DNA from 3 places in the Catenuloplanes niger genome. Region 3 is predicted to be linked to each of the others. Evidence: riboswitches for the same ligand, from Rfam matches in the RefSeq annotation. Region 3 holds a riboswitch; each other region holds the start of a gene.
What was found. A riboswitch is a leader RNA that binds a small molecule or an ion and turns the genes downstream of it on or off. The one in region 3 is predicted to bind cobalamin.
Positions count from the first base shown of each region.

Region 1: it holds a riboswitch for cobalamin, as region 3 does, so the genes downstream of both, cobN (cobaltochelatase subunit CobN) here and J2S44_RS40405 (ribonucleoside-diphosphate reductase subunit alpha) in region 3, are expected to answer to the same signal.
Region 2: it holds a riboswitch for cobalamin, as region 3 does, so the genes downstream of both, bluB (5,6-dimethylbenzimidazole synthase) here and J2S44_RS40405 (ribonucleoside-diphosphate reductase subunit alpha) in region 3, are expected to answer to the same signal.

Region 1 is NZ_JAVDYC010000001.1:7,410,788-7,413,043, forward strand. Features, by position in the region: gene cobN (cobaltochelatase subunit CobN) at 1-827, opposite strand, end outside; cobalamin riboswitch at 884-1,010, opposite strand; gene J2S44_RS32380 (ferredoxin-like domain-containing protein) at 1,660-2,256, shown strand, end outside.
Region 2 is NZ_JAVDYC010000001.1:9,502,221-9,504,476, reverse strand. Features, by position in the region: gene pgm (phosphoglucomutase (alpha-D-glucose-1,6-bisphosphate-dependent)) at 1-883, opposite strand, end outside; cobalamin riboswitch at 1,233-1,436, shown strand; gene bluB (5,6-dimethylbenzimidazole synthase) at 1,473-2,120, shown strand.
Region 3 is NZ_JAVDYC010000001.1:9,206,175-9,208,430, forward strand. Features, by position in the region: gene J2S44_RS40395 (DEAD/DEAH box helicase) at 1-311, shown strand, start outside; gene J2S44_RS40400 (hypothetical protein) at 301-549, opposite strand; cobalamin riboswitch at 665-883, shown strand; gene J2S44_RS40405 (ribonucleoside-diphosphate reductase subunit alpha) at 1,034-2,256, shown strand, end outside.

The DNA of each region.
Region 1 (2,256 bases), 1.8 Mb from region 3:
GTGGCCGCGTCCAGCGGCGACAGCCCGTCGTCGTTGCCGTCCCAGGTGGCCCGGTCGCTGGTCAGGCACAGCCCCTGCAGGATCGGCACGTCCAGCGCGGCCAGCGCGCCCACGTCCCAGGCGTCGTCCTCGCCGCCGGCCTGCGCGGCCGCCGGCACCACGCCGCCGGCACCACCCGCGGCCAGCACGGTCACGATCAGCGCGTCCGCCCGGCCCAGCGCCTCCAGCAGGTCGTCGCCGGGGTTGCGCAGCGACGCGCAGAAGATCGGCAGGGCCTCGCCGCCGGCCTCCTCGACCGCGTCCGCCAGCGCGTGCACGAACCCGGTGTTCCCGGCCATGTGGTGCGCCCGGTAGTACAGGATCGCGATCTTCGGCGCGTTCTCGTTCGCCGTCGCCGGGCGCTCCAGGCGCCCCCAGGCCGGGGCCGGCTGCGGCGCCGCGAACCCGTGCCCGGTCAGCAGGATCGTGTCGCTGAGGAAGTGGTGCAGCTCCGCCAGGTTCGCCGGGCCGCCGTGCGCCAGGTACATGTGCGCCTCGGCCGCCAGGTTCGGCGGGACCGTCGACCGCCGCATCAGCTCCGCGTCCGGCGCCTGCTCGCCACCCAGCACCACGACCGGGCGGGCCTGCGCCCGCAGCGCGTCCAGCCCGTCCTCCCACGCCCGGTAGCCGCCCAGGATCCGGACCACCACCAGCTCCGTGCCGTCGAGCAGACCGTCAAGATCTTCCACGGCGGTCCGGGCCGGGTTCGCCAGCCGGAAGTCCGCGCCACTGGCACGGGCACTGAGCAGGTCGGTGTCGGACGTCGACAGCAACAGGACGCGGGCCACCGCGGGCTCCTCCCTGGGGTCCGCGCCCCAGATCGTGACGGTTGTCGCGGCGACCGGAGTCTCCTGGCTCCCGGATCGATGCTCGCCCCAACCTTCCCGCCGAACGGTTCGGCAGTGGTCTCGCTGGGGTCCGCTCCCCGGTGACAGTGGCGGGACCGCGCCGGACTCACACCGGACTTCCTCCACCGTCGCCGCGCGCTTGTGCAGCCCTCCCACTCTCCCGACCCCGCCACCCACCCGTCAAGCCACCCTCAGTGATCTTGCTCGCCCTCGGCACCGGGCCGCGGAGCCGCGCGACGGTGGCCGCACCCGTCCCCATCGGGCACTCCGCGCCGAAGGCGTCGCGTCACCGAGCTCCCGACGTCAGGGTCTCGCGAGGCGGACGGGGCGACATCCGCCGGGCGGGGCGTTCACCCGGCGGGCGCCTGCCCGGCGTCGCGCGACGACACCGCGGCCCGCCGCGAGGGCCGCCAGGGCCGCGAGGGCCGCGAGGGCCGCGAGGGCCGCCAGGGCCGCCAGGGCCGCCAGGGCCGCGTGGTGATGCTGCCCTTGCCTCCGGTCGGCCTTCCGCGAATCAGGGTGCGTGCCGCCGCGGGAGCCGAGACGGCCGGATACCGAAATATCGGGTGTGAGACGCCCGATCGCGCCGTCCGGCGTGCGGAATTCGAGTGTGGGCGCTCGGCGCCCGGCATTTCCGCCTGTATCCCGCCGGTTCGCGCGCCTACGGCAGCGGTGTGGATCGGCGGCGTGCGGTGTATGCGGTTGTGACGCACGTCGGGCTGTGGCGGCCGAAGGTGAAACGGCCTCCGCGACAACCCGTAGTATCCGCCGCATGTCCCCGCTTCCCGCTTCCGATCACCGGACCGTGCCACCGGCGGCGCCGGCCGCGGTGCCCGGCGGCGTGGTGCGTACCGGCCCGGACGCCTGCCCGACCGCGCTGCAGGTCCACGCGGCCGCGGACGGTGGCCTGGCCAGGGTGCGGATCCCCGGCGGCGTGCTCACCGCGGACCAGGCCCGGGTGCTGGCGCGCGCCGCCCGCGACCTCGGCGACGGCCACCTCGACCAGACCTCACGCGGCAATCTCCAGCTCCGCGCGCTCCCGCCCGGCGCCGAGGCCGAGCTCGGCGTCCGGCTGGCCGACGCCGGCCTGCTGCCCTCCGCCACCCACGAGCGCGCCCGCAACATCGTCGCCTCGCCGCTCAGCGGCCTCGACGACGCCACCCTGATCGACGTGCGTCCGCTGATCGACGCGCTCGACGCCGCCCTCCTCGCCGCCCCCACGCTGGCCACGCTCTCCGGCCGCTTCCTCTTCGCCCTCGACGACGGCCGCGGCGACACCGCCGCCCTCGGTGCCGACCTCTGCCTCGCCGCCACCGGCACCACCGATCTCGCGCTGCTCCTCGACGGCCGCGACTACGGAATCCGCGTC
Region 2 (2,256 bases), 300 kb from region 3:
GCTTGCCGATCAGCGACGCCATCGCGTACGGCGAGGAACAGTCCATCCGGATCTTGCCGTCCCAGTCCAGCGTCATGAACGGCCAGGCCGGGTCCGTCTCCGGGTTGACCACGGTCAGGTCCAGACGGTGCCGGTCCGCGATCTCCCCCCAGTACGCCACGCTGGCGCCGCCGAGCGGGTCCGCGCCGATCCGCACGCCCGCGTCGCGCACCGCGTCCAGGTCGAGCACGGACGGCAGGTCGTCCACGTAGGAGGCCAGATAGTCGTACCGGCCGGTGGTGTCCGCGTTGACCGCCCGCGCGTACGGCATCCGGCGCACCCCGGTCAGCCCGTCCGCGATCAGCGCGTTCGCCCGGTCCTGGATCCACTTCGTGGCGTCCGTGTCGGCCGGGCCGCCGTTCGGCGGGTTGTACTTGAACCCGCCGTCCGCCGGCGGGTTGTGCGACGGCGTGACGACCACACCGTCCGCGAGCCCGGTGCGCCGGCCGCGGTTCGCGGTCAGGATCGCATGCGACAGCGCCGGCGTCGGCGTGAACCCGTCCCGGCTGTCCAGCAGCACGGTCACGCCGTTCGCCGCGAACACCTCGACCGCGCTTGTCGTGGCCGGCTCGGACAGCGCGTGCGTGTCCCGCCCGATGAACAGCGGGCCGTCGACGCCCTGCTCCTCCCGGTACTCACAGATCGCCTGGCTGATCGCCACGATGTGGTCCTCGTTGAACGCGGAATTCAGCGACGACCCACGATGGCCGGACGTCCCGAACGCCACCTGCTGCGCGGGCACGTTCACATCCGGATGCCGGTCGCGATAGGCGGCGAGCAACTCCGCCACATCGATCAGGTCGCCCGGCTCCGCGGGCTGGCCGGCACGGGGGTGAACAGACACGGCGGTCTCCTCGGGTTTCGCGCATGAGGACGTCTTGCCTCGACCCTAATGTCCACCCGCGTCACCCGCCCGCCACACCCCCGAGATCACGTCACCACCCGGGCCCACACCGGCCCGCCCGCGCTCACCGCTGGGCGGCGTGCCGCGGCGATCATCGACCGATGCGAAAAGGTCGTCGCGAGGGCCGGACGACCTCACTTTCGCATCGGTCAATGATCACCCTGGTCGTGGTGCGCGGGTGGTCATCTGAGTGCTCGCGTGCTTTCGCCGGCCGGGGAGGGCGCACGCGCGTACGTACCGCCGGATGGGCTTGTGATCTGGTCCTCGCGGGCGGGTAGGGTGCCGGATGGCACGAACTTTGTTGCGAGGTGCCCGGCCGGCGACGGCGGGGAGAATCGGGAAGCCGGTGTGAATCCGGCACGGGCCCGCCGCGGTGACCGGGGAGCTGCCGCCCATGCGCGTACGCGCGGCCACTGGCCCTGACCGGCTGGGAAGGCGGGCGGTGAGGTGACGATCCGGGAGTCCGAAGACCGGCCTCGCGCCTGATGACCCCGGCATGCCCGGGGCCGGACCGCAGCGGGAGCCTGCCGTGAACCATGACCTGTACGAGATCATCCACCGTCGCCGGGACGTCCGCGGCCAGTTCACCGGTGAACCGGTACCGGACGCCGTGCTCGACCGGGTGCTCGGCGCCGCACACGCGGCACCGAGCGTGGGACTGTCCCAGCCGTGGGACTTCGTGATCGTCCGCGGCCGCGCGACCCGGGAGGGGTTCCACGACCACGTACGCCGGGAGCGCGAGGTGTTCGCGGCCACGCTGGACGCGGACGCGGCGGCCCGGTTCGCCCGCATCAAGATCGACGGCGTGCTGGAGTCGACGCTGTCGATCGTGGTCACCTACGACCCGGACCGGGGCGGCCCGGCCGTGCTCGGACGGCACGCGATCGCGGACGCCGGGCTCTACTCCGCCTGCCTCGCCGTGCAGAACCTGTGGCTGGCCGCGACCGCGGAACGGCTCGGCGTCGGCTGGGTGTCGTTCTACCGCGAGGAGTTCGTCCGCGACCTGCTCGGCATCCCGGCCACCATCCGGCCGATCGCCTGGCTGTGCGTCGGCCCGGTCACCCACCTCGAGGACACACCCGACCTCGAACGCCACGGCTGGCGCCACCGCCGCCCCCTGCGCCTCGCCCGGCACGACGACCGGTGGGGTACCCACAGCGAGCCCGCCCCGCGATAGCCGGCGAGGCCGGTTGCCCGGCCCGCCCCGGTCGCCGTTCGCCCGGGTCCTTCCGGCTCTGCCTCGGCAGCACGGGGGCGGGCTGAGCCCGTCCCCGCGCGGGTCCTGCTCCGCTCGCCCCGCCGCTCGGTGCCGG
Region 3 (2,256 bases):
GGGACCGCGACGGTCAGCCGGGCGGCCGGGAGGGCGGCCGGCCCGCGCGCGACTCCTCGTCGGACGCCGGCGTGACCCGGCTGTTCGTCGGCCTCGGCCGGCGCGCCGGGCTGCGCCCGCAGGACCTGGTCGGCGCGATCGCCGGCGAGTCCGGCATCAGCTCCCGCGAGATCGGCGCCATCCAGATCACCGACCGGTTCTCCCTGGTCGAGGTGCCGGAGTCGGCCGCCGAGATGATCATCGACGCGCTGCAGCACAGCTTCATCCGCGGCCGCCGCCCGTCCGTGCGCCGGGAGCGCTTCACCCGCTGACCATCGGCATGTCCAGCCGCCAGGCCGGCTCGAGCGACGCGATCGGCCGCCGGAGCCGGCCCCGGATCGCGGAGGTGATGTCCGTCGTCTCGACGGACATCACCTCGAACCCGGCCCGCCCGCAGCGCATCCGCCGCCCCACCCACGGCGGCGTCACGCCGATGAACCCGTCCCGCACCGCCATCGGGTGGACCGCGTCGAACTTGTCCGGTGCCGCGCTGTGCCGGCCGTCGCTCATGAGAGCACTTCCGGCCGCCGCGATGGGGACGGCGGTCGACGCGGAGTGATCGGCTGTGTTGTTGCCGACACGCCGACACGAGATCTAGTGGGTTGCGTGGGACGCGTACCCAGATATGGTGTTGCACGCAGCTGGTTCGGGCGGCGTGGAAACGTGGCGTCCGAGGCAAGAGGGAACCCGGTGTGAGTCCGGGACTGCCCCGCAGCGGTGAGTGGGAACGAAAGCCGTCACAAGCACTGGGTGTCGTCACAGGCGCCTGGGAAGCGACGGCCGGTAGGCGACCGGCACGGTCACGCCCGCGAGTCCGAAGACCTGCCAGCGCACCGCGTCGCCCCTCGGGGGAGGCGCGGTGGTCCGAGGCCGCGCGGGACGGCCGACGCCGACCAGCCGCTGCGGCCGCGATCCACGCGTGCCCGGTGGTGGCCTGCGCCCGCGCGGCCCCGGACCCTGTCGAGGGATTCGGACTCGCGAGGAGCGAATGAGGATGACGGCCACCGAGACCGCGGTACCGGCGCGGACCACACGAACACCAACACCGACGCGGGTACGCACGCGCGACGGCGCGCTCGAACCCGTCGACGCCGACCGGATCGTGCGGGCGGTCGCGCGGTGGGTCGCGGACCTGGGGGAGGTCGACCCGCTGCGCGTGGCGACCAGGACGATCGGCGGCCTGTACGACGGCGCGACCACGGACGAGCTGGGCGAGCTCGTGATCCGGACCGCGGCGGAGCTGATCGGCGAGGAGCCGCAGTACTCCCGGCTCGCGGCCCGGCTGCTGATCACGGCGGTCGAGGAGGAGGTCGCCGGGCAGGACATCGGCACGTTCGCCGAGTCGATCGGCCGGGGGCACGCGCTGGGCCTGATCGGCGACGCCACCGCCGCGTTCGTGGCGGCGCACCGGGACCGGCTCGACGCCGCCGTCGACAGGACCAACGACCTGCGGTTCGAGTACTTCGGGGTGCGCACGGTCGCGGACCGCTACCTGCTGCGCCACCCGCACACCCGCAGGGTCGTCGAGACACCGCAGTACTGGCTGCTGCGCGTCGCCTGCGGCCTGTCCCGGACGGTGGACGAGGCGATCGGGTTCTACCGCCTGATGGCCGGCCTGGCCTACCTGCCCAGCTCGCCGACGCTGTTCAACTCCGGCACCCGGCACACCCAGATGTCGTCGTGCTTCCTGGTCGACTCGCCGCGCGACGAACTGGACTCGATCTACGAGCGCTACCACCAGGTCGCGAAGCTGTCGAAGTTCTCCGGCGGGATCGGCATCTCCTGGTCCCGGGTACGCGGCCGGGGCGCGCTGATCCGCGGCACGAACGGCCGGTCGAACGGGATCGTGCCGTTTTTGAAGACGCTGGACGCGGGCGTGGCCGCGGTCAACCAGGGCGGCCGGCGCAAGGGCGCGGCCTGCGTCTACCTGGAGCCGTGGCACCCGGACGTGGAGGAGTTCCTGGAGCTGCGGGACAACACCGGCGAGGAGTCCCGCCGCACCCACAACCTGAACCTGGCCAACTGGATCCCGGACGAGTTCATGCGCCGGGTCGAGGCGGACGCGGACTGGTCGCTGATCGACCCGTCCGACGCGCCCGAGCTGCCGGACCTGTACGGCGCGGCGTTCGACGAGGCGTACCGCGCGGCGGAGAGGAAGGCGGTCCGGACCGTCCGGGCCCGTGACCTGTACGGCCGGATGATGCGCACGCTCGCGCA